DNA from 3 places in the Variovorax sp. 38R genome. Region 1 is predicted to be linked to each of the others. Evidence: predicted binding sites of a transcription regulator. Region 1 holds the regulator's gene; each other region holds the start of a gene.
The links. The regulator sigma-54, encoded in region 1, starts transcription at its own class of promoters, with help from an activator protein. The targets are predictions, from matches to a motif close to TGGCANGNAANCTGCTTT.
Positions count from the first base shown of each region.

Region 1 (5,077 bases):
CCGGCCGAAGCCAACGCCCTGCCGTCGTCGAACGATCCGCTGGGCGACCTCGCCCGGGCCCGTTCGGGTGGCGGCAGCACGACCACCGCGTCCGCCGCGCCGAGCCACACGGCCGCCGCTGCACCGTCGCCGTCGGGTGCCGACCCCTTCATGTACTTCGTGCAGGCCGGCGCCTTCCGCACCACCGACGACGCCGAGGCGCAGCGCGCCAAGCTGTCGCTCATGGGCGTCGAGGCCAAGGTCACCGAGCGCGAGCAGGCCGGTCGCACGGTCTACCGCGTGCGCGCCGGCCCGTTCAACAAGAAGGACGACGCCGACCGGCTCAAGGAACGGCTCGACGGCGGCGGTCTCGAATCGGCGCTGGTGCGCGTGCAGCGCTGACCGACGTCTTTCTTGAACAGCCTTTAAGCTCTCGCCCGCGCGGCATCTGCCGCACGCTGTTTTTGTCAATTCCAGCGCCTCGGGCGCGCCGCCGACGGGGAACTCCCTGCGGCGCGCCGGCTCTGTCTGCGGTACCCACAGGAGAACCTTTTCCATGAAACGTCGTGACTTTTCGCTGGCCGCCACTTCGATCGGGCTGCTTTCGCTGGCTGCCGTTCCGGCACACGCCCAGCGCGCCCCCAAGGCCGGCACCGATTTCCTCGTGCTCGACAAGCGCGTGCCGGTCGATGCACCGGCCGGCAAGATCGAGGTGGTCGAGTTCTTCTCGTACAACTGCCCGCATTGCAACGACTTCGAGCCCTCGCTCGAAGCCTGGGTCAAGGCAGCCCCGAAGGAAGTGGCGTTCCGACGCATTCCGGTGCCCTTCGTGGGCAACGACGTCGAAGCCAAGCAGCGCCTGTACTTCACGCTCGAAGCGATGGGCAAGCTGGAGGAATACCACTCGAAGGTGTTCGCCGCGATCCACGCGCAGCGCCAGAACCTGAACGGCGAAGCCAACATCCAGGCCTGGGCCGAGCGCGCCGGCCTCGACGGTGCCAAGTTCAAGGAAACCTTTGCGTCCTTCGGCGTGGCCAGCAAGGCCCGCCGCGCGGCGCAACAGACCGAGGCCTACAAGGTCGCCGGCGTGCCAGCCCTGGCCGTGGCAGGCCGCTGGTATGTCGACGGCGAAACCGCCGGCAGCATGGCCAAGGTGCTGCAAGTGGCGACCTTCCTGACCGGCGAAGCCAAGAAGGGCTGACCCCCGACGACCTGTTTTCTGGTCGAATGCAAGGCCCGCTTCGGCGGGCTTTTTCATTGGCGGCGGTGGGCAATCACCGTCCCACGCATACAATGTTTCAGAGCAAGTTTCGTGCCTTTATGACATTGCCCTCCATCCCCACATTCCCCACCCTTCGTCGCCTCGGCCGCCTGGCTTTCGGCGCGCTGGTGCTGGCCGGAGCCGCCTCCGGCGCCCTGGCTGAAACCGCCGACCGCACCAAGCCGATGAACATCGAGTCCGACTCGATGCGCTACGACGACCTGAAACAGACCAGCGTGTTCACCGGCAACGTGCTGGTCACGAAGGGCACGATCATCATCCGCGGTGCGCGGCTGGACGTGCGCCAGGACGCCGAGGGCTACCAGTACGGCGTGGTCACGGCGGCGCCCGGCAAGCTGGCCTATTACAAGCAGAAGCGCAACGCCGGCGACGAGTGGATCGAGGGCGAGTCGGAAGTCATCGAGTACGACAGCCGCGCCGACAACGTCAAGTTCATCCGCCGCGCCGTCATGCGCCGGCTGGTGGGCGCCACGGCCAACGACGAGAGCAGCGGTGCGCTGATCGTCTACGACCAGAGCAACGACACCTACACCGTCAACGGCTCCCTCGTGCCGCCGAACGCCGGCGTCTCGGGGGGCAGCGGTGGCCGCGTGAAGGCCATCCTCACGCCGAAGGCCGCCGCGGCCCCGGCGGCGGGCGGCTCCGCACCGGCAGCCGGCGGCAAGAAGCCCGCCGCTCCGGCACCCACCCCCGCGCCCGGCGCCGGGCTGCGCCCGAGCACCACGCTGGGCGGCAGCACCGATGGGGAAGGGCGCAAGTGATCGAAACCGCAGGAACCCAGACGACCGCCGACGGCGTCCCCGGCAGCCGCCTCGTGGCGCGCGGCCTCAAGAAGAGCTACGGCAGCCGCACGGTCGTGAAAGACGTTTCGCTCGATGTGCAGAAGGGTGAGGTCGTCGGACTGCTCGGCCCCAACGGCGCGGGCAAGACCACCTCGTTCTACATGATCGTCGGGCTGGTGCGCGCCGATGCCGGCGAGATCACCATCGACGGCGAGCCCATCGCCCACATGCCCATTCACCGCCGCGCGCGCATGGGCCTGAGCTACCTGCCGCAGGAAGCCTCGATCTTCCGCAAGCTCACGGTCGAGGAAAACGTGCGTGCCGTGCTCGAGCTGCAGCGCGAGCCCGACGCCAACGGCCGCATGGTGCCGTTGTCGAAGCAGGCCACCGAAGAGCGACTGGCCGACCTGCTGTCCGACCTGCGCGTCGATCACCTGCGCGATTCGCCCGCGCTCGCGCTGTCGGGCGGCGAGCGCCGCCGCGTCGAAATTGCACGCGCGCTGGCCACGCAACCGCGCTTCATCCTGCTGGACGAGCCCTTCGCCGGCATCGACCCGATCGCCGTGATCGAGATCCAGCGGATCATCAGTTTCCTGAAAGAGCGCGGCATCGGCGTGCTCATCACCGACCACAACGTGCGTGAAACGCTGGGCATCTGCGATCACGCGTTCATCATCAGCGACGGGCACGTGCTGGCACAAGGCACACCCTCGGAGATCGTCGACAACGCCGAGGTACGCAGGGTGTACCTGGGCGAGCACTTCCGCATGTAAGGGAGGGGCGCGTCTCCATGAAGCAAGGGCTGTCCCTTCGCGTCTCGCAGCATCTGGCGCTCACGCCGCAGCTGCAGCAGTCCATTCGCCTGCTCCAACTCTCCACGCTCGAACTGAGCCAGGAGGTGGAGCAGATGCTGGACGAGAACCCGTTCCTCGAACGCACCGCGGAAGAAGCGGCGCGCGAGGAATTCGGGCTCGATGCTGTCGACACGCCCGTGCCGCGCGACGACGGTGGTGACAGCGGCGAGGGCGATTTCGCGCCGTCCGCCCCCAGTGCCTCCACCGCTTCCAGCGAAGCGACCACGTCCACACCGGAATCCGACGGCCCCGCCGCCGAGATCACCGAGCGCGAGCCCGACTGGGAAGGCGACGGCACCGTCGAGATGGCGCCCGACGACAGCGAGTGGGGCAGCGACGCGCCCGCACGCCAGAACAACCTCGGCGATGACGAGCGCGCCGACGCCACCGAACTCGCGCGCAGCCAGGAGTCGCTGCAATCGTTCCTGCACCGCCAGGCGCTGACCCTGCGGCTCAACGAAAACGACTGCGCCGCGCTGCGCTTTTTGATCGAATCGCTCAACGACGACGGCTACCTCGAAGACTCGCTGCCCGCATTGGCCTCGGGCCTGGCGGGCGACGACAACGACCAGTTCGACGACCTCGTGCACCACTTTCAGGTGGCGCTCGGCCTGCTGCAGAGTCTGGAGCCCGTCGGTGTCGGCGCGCGCGACCTCGGCGAATGCCTGAGCATCCAGCTGAAGGCGCTCGCGAACGAAGACGAGACCGAGGCCGAAGCGCTCGTGCGCAAGACCGCCATCGCGATCTGCAAGCAGCCGATGGAGCTGCTCGCGCGGCGCGACTTCAAGCGCCTGGCCACGCTCACGCGCACGAACGAAGAGCTGGTGCGCTCGGCGCTGCAGATCATTGCGCGCCTGGAGCCCAAGCCGGGCCGCCGTTTTGTCGACGTCGAACGCAACATCGTCGTGCCCGACGTGATCGTCACCAAGACGGGCCGCGGCACCAACATCAAGTTCCGCGTCATGCTGAACCCCGAGGTCATGCCGCGCCTGCGCGTGCACGACATCTACGCCGGTGCGCTCAAGGCGCACAAGGGCGAGGGCAGCCAGGCGCTGTCGCAGCGGCTGCAGGAGGCGCGCTGGTTCATCAAGAACATCCAGCAGCGCTTCGACACCATCCTGCGCGTGAGCAACGCCATCGTCGAACGGCAGAAGAGCTACTTCGTGCACGGCGAACTCGCGATGCGCCCGCTGGTGCTGCGCGAGATCGCCGACGAGCTGGGCCTGCACGAATCGACCATCTCGCGCGTGACCACCGCCAAGTACATGTCGACGCCCTTCGGCACCGTCGAGCTCAAGTACTTCTTCGGTTCGGCGCTGGGCACCGAGACCGGCGGCAACGCGTCGAGCACAGCAGTGCGCGCGCTCATCAAGCAGTTCGTGAGCTCCGAGAGCATCAAGAAGCCGCTGTCCGACAGCCAGATTTCCGAGATGCTGAAAGAGCAGGGCATCGAGTGCGCGCGCCGCACCGTGGCCAAGTACCGCGAAGCGCTGCGCATCGCGCCCGCCAACCTGCGCAAGGCCCTGTAGAAAGCCGACGATGACCCGTCGCCTGCTGTCGCGCTGTGGGCATTGGGTTTTCGTCATCGCGGCGGCGTTGCTGTTCACCGGCTGCGCCACGCTGCCCGACGAAGCACCGCGCGCACCCACCCAGGCCATCGCCGTCTCGGCCGACACTGCGCTCGGCAAGATCGCGCTGGCCTCGCAGCCCGACCCCGACCTCAGCGGCTTTCGCCTCATGCCCGGTGGCGACTTCGCCTTCGACACGCGGCTGCAGCTCGCGCGCCGCGCGCAGCGCACGCTCGACGTGCAGTACTACCAGATCGAGAACGACGAGACCGGTCGCTACCTGCTGCGCACCCTGCGCGACGCCGCCCAGCGCGGCGTGCGCGTGCGCCTGTTGATGGACGACCTGTACACGTCCGGCGAAGACGAGCTGCTGCTCGGCCTGGCCGCCACGCCGAACGTGGAGCTGCGCCTGTTCAACCCGTTCCCGGCCGGGCGCGGCAGCCTGCTCAAGCGCTTCACCGCGTCGCTGTTCGACTTCAGCCGCGTCAATCGCCGCATGCACAACAAGCTCTTCATCGCCGACGGCGCGATGGCGGTGGCGGGCGGGCGCAACATCGGCAACCAGTACTTCCGGCGCACCTCGGGCCAGAACTTCATCGATCTCGACACCTT
Region 1 covers NZ_CP062121.1:303,382-308,458, forward strand. Annotated here, with positions in the region: gene IG196_RS01325 (SPOR domain-containing protein) at 1-381, shown strand, start outside; gene IG196_RS01330 (thiol:disulfide interchange protein DsbA/DsbL) at 536-1,180, shown strand; gene lptA (lipopolysaccharide transport periplasmic protein LptA) at 1,300-2,022, shown strand; gene lptB (LPS export ABC transporter ATP-binding protein) at 2,019-2,816, shown strand; gene rpoN (RNA polymerase factor sigma-54) at 2,834-4,426, shown strand; gene IG196_RS01350 (phospholipase D family protein) at 4,437-5,077, shown strand, end outside.

Region 2 (5,077 bases), 1.2 Mb from region 1:
ATGGCACTCGGCCGGTAGCGCGCCTGCCGGGTGTCGGGCTTGAGGATGTGCGTGGTCGGCGACGCGCCCACGCTGTCGCTGAGCCGCATCTGCTTCGCATCGAACCGCAGCCCGATCTTGTCCTGTGCGCCGGGCAGCGACATGGTCGCCTCGGCGTTCGACACCAGCAGCGGCGTGCGGTCGCGCTCCGCCAGCCGGTGGCTGAGCGCTTCGAACGTCAGCGGTCGGTACTCCTGCGCCGGTGCGGGCCGCGCATCGGCCGGCAACAGCGACAGCACCCCGGGCAGTTCAGCCCCCAGGCGCCCCAGCAGTTCGAAGGACGACGCGCCTCGCAGGTGGATGGCACTGACGATGTCCTCGAGCGCTTCGCCTTCCGGGAGCAGGTTCTCGAAAAAGACACGCACCACGTTGCCGGTGTACCGGTCGGCGCCCAGCGGAAACTGCGGCGCCAGCACGTGCCGGCCCGGCTGTTCGAGCCACTGCGCGTCGTATTCGAAGAAATAGTCAGCAGCGGCGTGGCCGAACCATCCCATGGGACGGGCGTTGGCCCAGACGCGCAACCGGATCATTCGGCGTTCCCGTCCGGCGACCCGGCGTCACCGCCGGGGTCGTCTCCCAGCCATCCGTCGAAACTCGCCTGCAGGCCCAGACCGGAGCCGAGAAGCAGCAGCTTCAGCAGGGAACAGCGTCCGGGGTCGCTTTCGGCATCGCGGATGAACGAGGTGCTGACACCGCAGACCGCGGCGGCTTGCGCACGGGACAGGCCTTGGCGCCTGCGCTCCGCCTTGAGGCGCAGGGCCAGTTCCGAAAGGCTGTCAGGGGTGAGCTTCATGAATTTGACCTCAAGAGAGCATATTAGCTCATAGAATAGGCAAATTCGTCAAATTTGATCTTTTGAGATCAAATTCCTCAAATGCAGGTTGCGCACCATTTATGCCCCCACAAGGGCATAAATGATTAAATATTCAGCAATTTCATAGAAATTGATCCCACGGGATCAATTTCTCAATCCCCAGCGGATTCCTCACCCGCCTTCACCAGACACCGGCGCCTCCACCGCCCGCCCCGCTGTCGACACGATCTCCTGATCGATCGCACCGAACAGCGAACGCCCGTCCAGCCCCTTCATCTCGATGCGAATCGTGTCGCCGAACTTCATGAAGTCGGTGGCGGGTGCGCCGTCCTGGATGGTTTCGATGCAGCGCTTCTCGGCGATGCACGAGTAGCCCTTGGGCCATTCCATGCGGCCGTTTTTCTCGACGCCCTTGTTGCTCACGGTGCCGCTGCCGACGATGCTGCCGGCGCGCACGTTGCGGGTCTTGGCGATGTGGGCGATGAGCTGGCCGAAGTGGAAGGTCATCTCGGGGCCGGCGTCGCACAGGCCGACCTTGCGGCCGTTCCAGGTGCTTTGCAGCGCTAGGTGCACGCGCCCGTCCTGCCAGGCCGCGCCGATCTCGTCGAGCGTGACGGCCACGGGGCTGAAGGCGGTGGCGGGCTTGCTCTGGAAGAAGCCGAAGCCCTTGGCCAATTCGGCCGGGATGAGGTTGCGCAGGCTCACGTCGTTGGCCAGCATCACGAGGCGGATGCCGTCGAGCGCCTGGTCGGGCGTGGACCCCATCTTGATGTCGCCGGTGACGACGGCGATCTCGGCCTCGAAGTCGATGCCCATGGCTTCGCTGGGCACGATCACGTCGTCGACCGGGCCCAGGAAATCGTCGCTGCCGCCCTGGTACATGAGCGGGTCGGTGTAGAAGCTCTCGGGCACTTCGGCGTTGCGCGCTTGGCGCACCAGCTCGACGTGGTTCAGGTAGGCCGAGCCGTCGGCCCACTGGTAGGCGCGCGGCAGCGGCGCCATGCACTGGGCGGGGTCGAACGGGAAGGCGTGGCGCGCGCGGCCCTGGTTGAGCGCGTCGTACAGGTCCTGCAGCTGCGGGCTCATGAAGCCCCAGTCGTCCAGCACCTGCTGCAGCCGGTGGGCGATGCCGGTGGCGTAGTGGGCGAGCGTGAGGTCGCGCGAGACGACGACCAACTGGCCGTCGCGCGAGCCGTCCTTCAGGGTGGCGAGTTTCATGATGCGGGCGTGAGCTAAGGGAGCAGGGGCGCAGCGCGGCGCCCACTAAACTGGTTGAACGGGCGGCAGTGTACCGAGTGGTCTTCGTGAACCTCGGCGCCGCGGCCCACTCCACACACCCATGTCGACGCACGTCGCGCCCCCACCGCTGTCCCTCGGCCTGCCCGGACGCCCGTCCTGGCGCGCGCTTGCGGGGCTGACGCTGCTGGTGGCGCTGGCGCACCTGCTGCTGCTCGGACTGGCGCCGATGGCCATCGGGCCGGAGCCCTCGCCGCTGGCCAGCAAGTTCATCACGCGCACGATCGTGATCGCGCCACCCGCGGCGGAAGCGCCCGCGGCACCGGCCGCCGCGCCGGTCGCGGCCAAGCCGCCGCCACCGGCCAAGCCCAAGCGCCCACGCGAGGCCTCGGTGCCCCGCACCAAGCCGGCCCCAGCCCCTGTGCCCGAAGCATCGACACAGACGCCGCCCCCCGAAACGCCCGACCAGACAGCGCAAGCCGCTACAGATTCAGGAGCAACAGCGCCGGCAACGCCCGCCAGCGCCCCGGCCGCCGCCACGGGCACCACGCCCGGTGGCACGCAGGGCGGCACGACCACGGCCGGCAGCGGCGCCTCGGGCACCATCGCCGGCACCCAGGCGCTGCGGATTCCAGGCTCGGTCACGCTCGATTTCGAGGCCACGGGCCAGAAGGGCGCCTCCCCGCAGCGCGGCGTGTTCGGCGAGCTGGTCTGGCTGCAGGACGGCAGCCGCTACGACGGGCGGCTATCGCTCAAGGCGGTGTTCTTCACCCTGCTGAACTGGCACAGCACCGGCAAGATCGGCCCCTCGGGCCTAGAACCCGAACGCTATTCGGAAAGCCGCAAAGCCGAGGTCGCCTCGCATTTCGTACGCGACCAGGGACAGATCGTCTTCAGCAACAACGCGCCGCCCGTGCCCCTGCAGCCCGGCGCGCAGGACCGCATGAGCGTCATGATGCAGCTGGGCGGCCTGCTGGCGGCCAGCCCGACGCGGTACCCCGCCGGCACGCGAATCTCGGTGCAGACCGTGGGCGTGCGCGACGGCGATGTGTGGGTCTTCGAGGTCGGCGACGAGGAGCAGCTGAGCCTCCCGGCCGGCGAATTCACCGCGCGCAAGCTCACCCGCACGCCGCGCAAGGAATTCGACCGGAAACTGGAACTCTGGCTGGCGCCGCAGTACGGTTATCTGCCCGTGCGCATCCGGCAAACCGAGGCAAATGGTGATTTTGCTGACGCCCAATTGCGCAAACCCCTACCCCAGCCGCCCGCGAATTGAGGCAAAAAGGTTCACATATCAACAGCGCGACGACAACTGTTCTTGAAACTGGCGCGTTGATTGCTATCTAAACTCCATGAACGCCATCGACATCCTCACAGGGCCCGCCATGAACATGCTTTACGACTCCGAGTCCTTCGTCGTCGTGCACGTCCAGCCGAACGACGGCGACGAGCCGAGCACGAAGCCCAACGGCCCCGTGCTGGAGCGTCACGGCTTCGAGATCGTGGACAAGCGCTCCGGCAAGGAGGTGTATCTCGACGGCTCCTGGGCCGAGCTGTTCCAGCAGCAGATCGCCGCGTGGCAGCTGAACACGCCCACGCAGGAAGAGGTCGAGGACACGCTCGAAGGCTACGCCGAGCTGGCGCACACGCCGGTGCTGGTGCACTGAGCGGCCTGCCCCTCCTGAACGAAACAAGCGCCCCGCGCAGTCTGTGTAAATAGTCATCGCTGAGTCCGCGAGAAGTGCCCTTCAGGCGTTTGTCTGAGGGGCATTTTTCGTTGGAGGCTGACCAATGGGACATCGATACGGACAGGCACGGGGACAGGCAACGTTGTTCCCACTGATGCTCGATGAGCTCGTGGGCCAGGACGCACTGGTTCGGGTGGTGGACGCCTGGGTGCAGGCGCTGGACCTGAAGGCGCTGGGCTTTGCCAAGGCGCAGGCGCAGCGACTGGGAACACCGCCCTACGACCCGGGCGATCTGCTGCGGCTGTACATCTGGGGCTACCTGAGCGCGATCCGTTCCTCGCGGGCCCTGGAGCGCGAGTGCCACCGCAACGTGGAGTGCATGTGGCTGCTGGGGCGCCTAGCCCCGGATCACAAGACCATCGCCGAGTTCAGGCGCCAGAACACGGCGGCCCTGGTGGCCAGTTGTGCGGCCTTCGTGCAGTTCGCGCGGGCCAGCCGGGTGATCCGCGGATCGACAGTGGCCATTGATGGCTCCAAGGTGCAGGCAGTGGCCTCGCGCAAGGCGGTGGTGGGCCAGCGTGAGCTGGCCGCACAGGCACAGCGCAATGCGCAGGAGATCGCGGCTTATCTGCGGTTGCTGGACAGCCGGGACGGCGAGGATGACCAGGGCGGTGATGGGCCCGGCGATGGTCCTGGTACGCCCGATGAAGTGCGCGCGGCCTTGGAACGACTGAAGGCCCAGGGGCGAGCCATCGCCAACCAAGCCCAGCAACTCCTGCGCAGCGACGCGAGCACCGTCGTGTGCGGTGAGCCCGAAGCACGCCCGATGCGTAGCCTGAACAGCCAGCCGGGCTACAACCTGCAAACGGCGGTGGAGACGCAAAGCCACCTGATCGTGGCGCATGAGGTGGTCTGCGAGGTGAACGATCAGCGCCAGTTGCAGCCCATGGCCGAGGCGGCCAGCCGGGTGCTGCAGCAGCCCTGCTCGGTGGTGGCCGATGCGGGCTATGCCAATGGGGAGCACATTGCAGCCTTGGACGCCCAGGGCATCACCAGCTACGTGGCGGGCGAGCGTTCGGTGAACCACCAGGGCGGCGGCAGCCTGTACCAGCGCAGCGCCTTCGTCTATGACCCGGCCAGCGACAGCTTCACCTGCCCGGCGGGCAGTGCCCTAAAGCGCAAGCAGCTCTCGCGCAAGGACAAGATGGTGGTCTATGCAGCACAGCCGAGCGATTGCGCGGGCTGTGCCCAGAAACTCAAATGCACCACGGCGCGCCAGCGCTTCGTCTCGCGCCACCTG
Region 2 covers NZ_CP062121.1:5,948,058-5,953,134, forward strand. Annotated here, with positions in the region: gene IG196_RS27570 (HipA domain-containing protein) at 1-569, opposite strand, end outside; gene IG196_RS27575 (helix-turn-helix domain-containing protein) at 566-832, opposite strand; gene IG196_RS27580 (fumarylacetoacetate hydrolase family protein) at 1,025-2,071, opposite strand; gene IG196_RS27585 (DUF3108 domain-containing protein) at 2,193-3,365, shown strand; gene IG196_RS27590 (DUF3567 domain-containing protein) at 3,475-3,756, shown strand; gene IG196_RS27595 (IS1182 family transposase) at 3,881-5,077, shown strand, end outside.
Region 2: IG196_RS27590 (DUF3567 domain-containing protein) is a predicted target of sigma-54. The motif match lies at 3,415-3,432, and genes of this name have one in related genera.

Region 3 (5,077 bases), 2.8 Mb from region 1:
CGGCCCAGCTGGCTTCCTTGCTGGGGACGATCTTCACGCCGTACTTCTTGTCGATGCCCAGCACCGAAGCCATTACCACGCTGGCGCAGTCGGTCAGCGGGATGAAGCCGATCTTCACTTCTTCCTTCTCCGGCTTGTCCGAGCCCTGGGCCCAGACGGCGGCGCGCAGCGCGGGGTCGATGCCCACGGCGCCGAGGGCGGCGGCCTGCAGCACGCGGCGCCGGCTCAGTTTGGTTTTCAGCAGCAGATCGGACATGGGCGGGGCTCCAGAAGTGAAAGACAAAAACGAAAAGGCGTCCGCACCGCGCAGGGGCTGCTCGTGAACGAGCCCTTGCGGGATGGGGACGCCTTTGTCCGGTTCGGTGGGCCGCACCCGCCGTTGGGTGCAACCTGCCTCAAGACCTTGCGGTCTGTGACAAGCTCCATGCAAGCGGTGTGCCAGCCCGAAACTGCCGGTGGAAGCTATGGAAAAGATAGCTGGCAGGGCGCGCCGGTGCAGGGGAAAGTTCCTGCGGGCTGGCAAACCCGGGCGACGCACAACTGTTGTGCGCTGCACCAATCCAAGCGGCCCGGCTCAGCGCCGCGGTGCGGGCTCGAGCGGCAGGTAGTCGGCCATGGCCAGCATCGACTCGGCCACGTCGACGAGGCGGCGCTTCTGGTTCATGGCGGTCTGGCGCAGCATCTTGTGCGCCTCGGCTTCGCTCAGGCGGCGGTGCGCCATCAGCAGGCCCTTGGCGCGCTCGACGATCTTGCGTTCGTTGAGCGAGGCACGCACGGTGTCGAGTTCGTCGCTCATGGCCTGCAGGCGCTGCGACTGCTCCTGGACCATGTCGAGCACCGAGCGCTCGAGGTGGCGCCCGAGCTGCGCCGGCGTGGCGTCCTGCGCCTGCTGGGCATCGTCGAAGAACAGCGCACCGCCGGCCTGCGGGGCCAGCGTGCCGAGCAGCTGCCGGTAGGCGGCCAGCTCGCTGCGGGCCTGGGCGGTCTTGTGGTCGCACAGCGCGCGCAGGTCGGCGGAGAGGCGGTTCTCGACCGTCTGCATGGCGTCGATGCGCCGCGTGCAGCAGTCGAACCAGGCCTGGCTCAGCAGCGCATCGGCCGGCACCGAGGTGGCGCCCTTGCGGCGCAGGCGTTCGAGTTCGGCCAGCACGGCGTCGGACTGGCTGTCGTGCCAGAGCGTGCGCACCGCGTCGCCCGAGAAATCGATGAACACCTGGAAGCAGCGCTCCTGCGACTCGATGAGGTGCCGCCATTGCTGGCGCTGCGCCTCGTCGCCGCGGCCCAGCGCGAGCGCGGCGGCGCCGAAGGCACGCTCCTGGCCCGCGAACTCTTTGCCCTGCATGAAATTGAACATCGCCACCAGCAGGCGCGAGATCTCGGGGTCGGTGGCGCCGTCGGCCGCTTCGAACACCACGGCCAGCAGGCCGGCGACCAGCTTGGCGAAGGCGGCCACGGCCTGTGCCGGCTGGAGGTCGAGCGCGTCGATGCGCTGGCGCAGCGCGGGCAGGGCGTCCAGGCCCGGCAGCACCCAGGCGATGCGGCTGAACAGGCGCGCGCCGTGGCCGGCGCCCACCACGCGGTGGTGCTCGGCTTCGAGCCGGTCGAAGCCGGCGCGCACCTGCTGCTCGAGCGCGAGGCATTCGGCGATCTGCGGACCGCGCTGGTCGGCGAAGCGCCCGCCGTGCGAGGCGAGGAACACGTTCGACATGCCGCGCTCGCGCTGCAGCGCATGCACGAGCCGCCCGATCGCGCCGACCAGTTCGCTGGTGCGCGCGAGCTGGTCCAGCGCGTCGATCTCGCATCGGCGCGCGGCGATCAGGAAGTTCAGGCCGGAGGTCATTCGTGGGGAAGTGGGGAGGGCGCACCTCACTCGTGCAACTTCCGTGCCTCGCTTGCCCCTTCGCGGGCGCCGCCGACGGGCGACCCCTACACTCGGCGCCATGCTCTTGTTGGGAATCGAATCATCCTGCGACGAGACCGGCGTGGCGCTGGTCGAGTCGCACGGCGACGCACTGCCGCTGCTGCGTTCGCACGCGCTGCACAGCCAGATCGCCATGCACCAGGCCTACGGTGGCGTGGTGCCCGAGCTGGCCAGCCGCGACCACATCCGCCGCGTGCTGCCGCTCACCGAAGCCGTCATGGCCGAGGCCGGGCGCTCGCTCGCCGAGATCGACGTGGTGGCCTACACGCGCGGCCCGGGCCTGGCCGGTGCGCTGCTCGTGGGCGCGGGCGTGGCCTGTGCGCTCGGCGTGGCGCTGGGCAAGCCGGTGCTGGGCGTGCATCACCTCGAAGGGCATCTGCTGTCGCCGTTCCTGAGCGCCGACCCGCCCGAATTTCCGTTCGTGGCGCTGCTGGTGTCGGGCGGCCACACGCAGCTGATGCGGGTCGACGGCGTGGGCCGCTACGAACTGCTCGGCGAAACCATCGACGACGCGGCCGGCGAGGCCTTCGACAAGAGCGCCAAGCTCATGGGCCTGCCGTACCCCGGCGGCCCCTGGCTCGCGAAGCTGGCCGAAGAGGGCGATGCCGCGGCCTTCAAGCTGCCGCGCCCGCTGCTGCACAGCGGCGATCTCGACTTTTCATTTGCCGGCCTGAAGACGGCCGTGCTCACGCAGGCCAAGAAGCTCGGCGACCAGCTCGACGTGCGCAAGGCCGACCTGGCGGCTTCCACGCAAGCGGCGATCGTCGAGGTGCTGCTGAAGAAGTCGCTCGCGGCGCTCGACCAGACCGGCCTGAAACGGCTGGTGGTGGCGGGGGGCGTGGGGGCCAACAAGAACCTGCGCGAGCAGCTGAACGCGGCGTGTGCGAAGCGCAAGGTGCGCGTGCACTACCCCGAGCTGCACCTGTGCACCGACAACGGCGCCATGATCGCCATGGCGGCCGCCATGCGGCTGCAGTCGGGCTTGTCGCAGGCTTCGGAGCGCTATGCCTTCGACGTCAAGCCGCGATGGCCGATGGCATCGCTGATGACGCCCGAGACGCCACAGCCGGAAACCGCATAGCCGGCGCGCGTGCGCCGCGCACCAGCGCGGGCAGCGAGGGCAGCGGCAGCACGTCGAGCACATTGCGCCAGAGCTGGCGCCACTCGGGCCAGTCGTGGCCGCCTTCGGTGGTGAACACGCGCCCCGGGGGCAGGGCGTCGGCCAGCAGCTTGTGGTTGCTGGCAAAACGGTCGGCCAGGCCGAAACCCAGGTAGAGCGGCGGCAGGTCCTTGGAAGGCTTCGCTGCCAGGTACTGCTGGAAGAAGGGCCAGAGCTTGCGGTCAGGTTCCTCGTCGGGCTGAGGCCCGGTGGGCGCCTGCCAGGTGCGCAGGCCGCCGGCCTTCTTGATTTCCGCGCCGAGCACGCGGCGCCCGAGGTAGGGCGCCAGCGCCACGATGCCGTCCACCGAGCCCGGCCGCGCCAGTTCGTGGATCAGCGCACCGAAACCGCCGATGGAAATGCCGACCAGCCAGATCGAGGTGTAGCCCTTGGCCCGCTGGGGCTCGATGACGTCGGCGTGCAGCCGCTCGCTGAGGGTCTGGTCGTAGTAGTAGGAGACGTCCGCATCGACCAGCAGCGAGTCGGCTGCCAGGTGCCGCTCGCGCACGGCGCTGATGAAGCCCTCGCGCTCGAACTCTTCAGGTTTGAGATACGCCCCTGGCAGGAAGATCAGGAGCGTGTCCGACTGTTCGTTGTCATTGGCTGACTGCAGGTGCGTTTTCATGGTGCCTTGAGGCACACCCGCTGTCCGCACCGTCCCGGGAACTCGATGCGTTTACGAGATGCCCACGAAGAAGAAAGTACTAATAAATCGTCACATCATGTGACGTTATACGGCACTATTGTGAATACGACGCTTGTTTAAAGTCAAAACAAGCTGTCACTAACATTTTCTTCGTGGGGGCATCGCTCGGACTAGTTGATCTGCAAGTTCGAAACCTGGCTTGCCGGCACCAGCTTGCCGAGCTTCAGGGTCAGCACGCCGTTCTCCAGCTTGGCGTCGCTGGTGGCCAGGTCGATGGCTTGCGGCAGCTCGTAAGCGAGCTTGATCTGGCGCTTGGCTTCGGCCTTGCTTTCGATGCGAACCACGGCCCCTTCGATGGCCACCGACAGGTCTTCACGCGACAGGCCGGGCACGTCGAGCGACAGCGTCCAGCTCTTGTCGTCCTGCTCGACCAGGGGCGAGCGGCGGGCGCCGGCAAAGGCGTCGTTCACGAAGCGCTCGAAAGCACGGTCGTGGGCACGGGGAGCGAAATGCGCGGTGCGGTGGGTGGGGGCGAAAAACATGGCTGAAACTCCTGGATGAATGAACACAACGGGGACATGGAATGTGTGTCCCTTACACTGCGCGGCCTTTCCATCGTGAGTGCCGCTTGACACCTCATCTAGGCGCATCGGCACGCGTTTCAAGACAATGAAAACCCCCTTTATTTGGCGCCGCCAGGCCTTGAAATTCGCAGCGGCGGCGCTATGCGCGACCCCGTTCGCCGGCTTCGCGCAGGCCCCGCCACCCGCCCCCATCCGGCTGGCGCTCATCGAGAGCATGAGCGGCCCGTTTGCCAACACCGGCGAGGCCGTGTTTCGCAACCTGCTGTGGGCGGTGGAGCGCGTGAATGCACGCGGCGGTGTGAAGCTGCCGGGCGGCGCGCGGCCGCTGCAGCTCGACCGCTACGACAGCAAGGGCCAGAACGAAGAGGCGCTCTCCGCGCTGCGCGCGGCCATGGACGATGGCACCCGCATCGTGCTGCAGGGCAACTCGTCGGTGACGGCGGCGGCACTGATCGATGCCATCGACAAGAACAACGAGCGCGACCCGTCGCGGCGCGCGATCTTCCTGAACTACTCGGCGGTCGATCCGGTGCTGACCAACGAGCGTTGCAGCTTCTGGCACTTCCGCTTCGACGCCCATGCCGACATGCGCGTGGCCGCGCTGATGGATGTGGTCAAGGACGATGCGGCGCTCAAGCGCGTCTACCTGATCGGCCAGGACTACAGCTTCGGCCAGGCCGTACTGCGCGAATCGCGCCGCCAGCTCGGCGCGCAGCGCCCCGACGTGGAGATCGTCGGCGACGAGCTGCACCCGATGGGCAAGGTGA
Region 3 covers NZ_CP062121.1:4,350,490-4,355,566, reverse strand. Annotated here, with positions in the region: gene IG196_RS20070 (CmpA/NrtA family ABC transporter substrate-binding protein) at 1-256, opposite strand, end outside; gene IG196_RS20065 (nitrate regulatory protein) at 575-1,840, opposite strand; gene tsaD (tRNA (adenosine(37)-N6)-threonylcarbamoyltransferase complex transferase subunit TsaD) at 1,941-3,002, shown strand; gene IG196_RS20055 (alpha/beta hydrolase-fold protein) at 2,938-3,705, opposite strand; gene IG196_RS20050 (Hsp20/alpha crystallin family protein) at 3,897-4,268, opposite strand; gene IG196_RS20045 (branched-chain amino acid ABC transporter substrate-binding protein) at 4,396-5,077, shown strand, end outside.
Region 3: IG196_RS20065 (nitrate regulatory protein) is a predicted target of sigma-54. The motif match lies at 1,872-1,889, and genes of this name have one in related genera.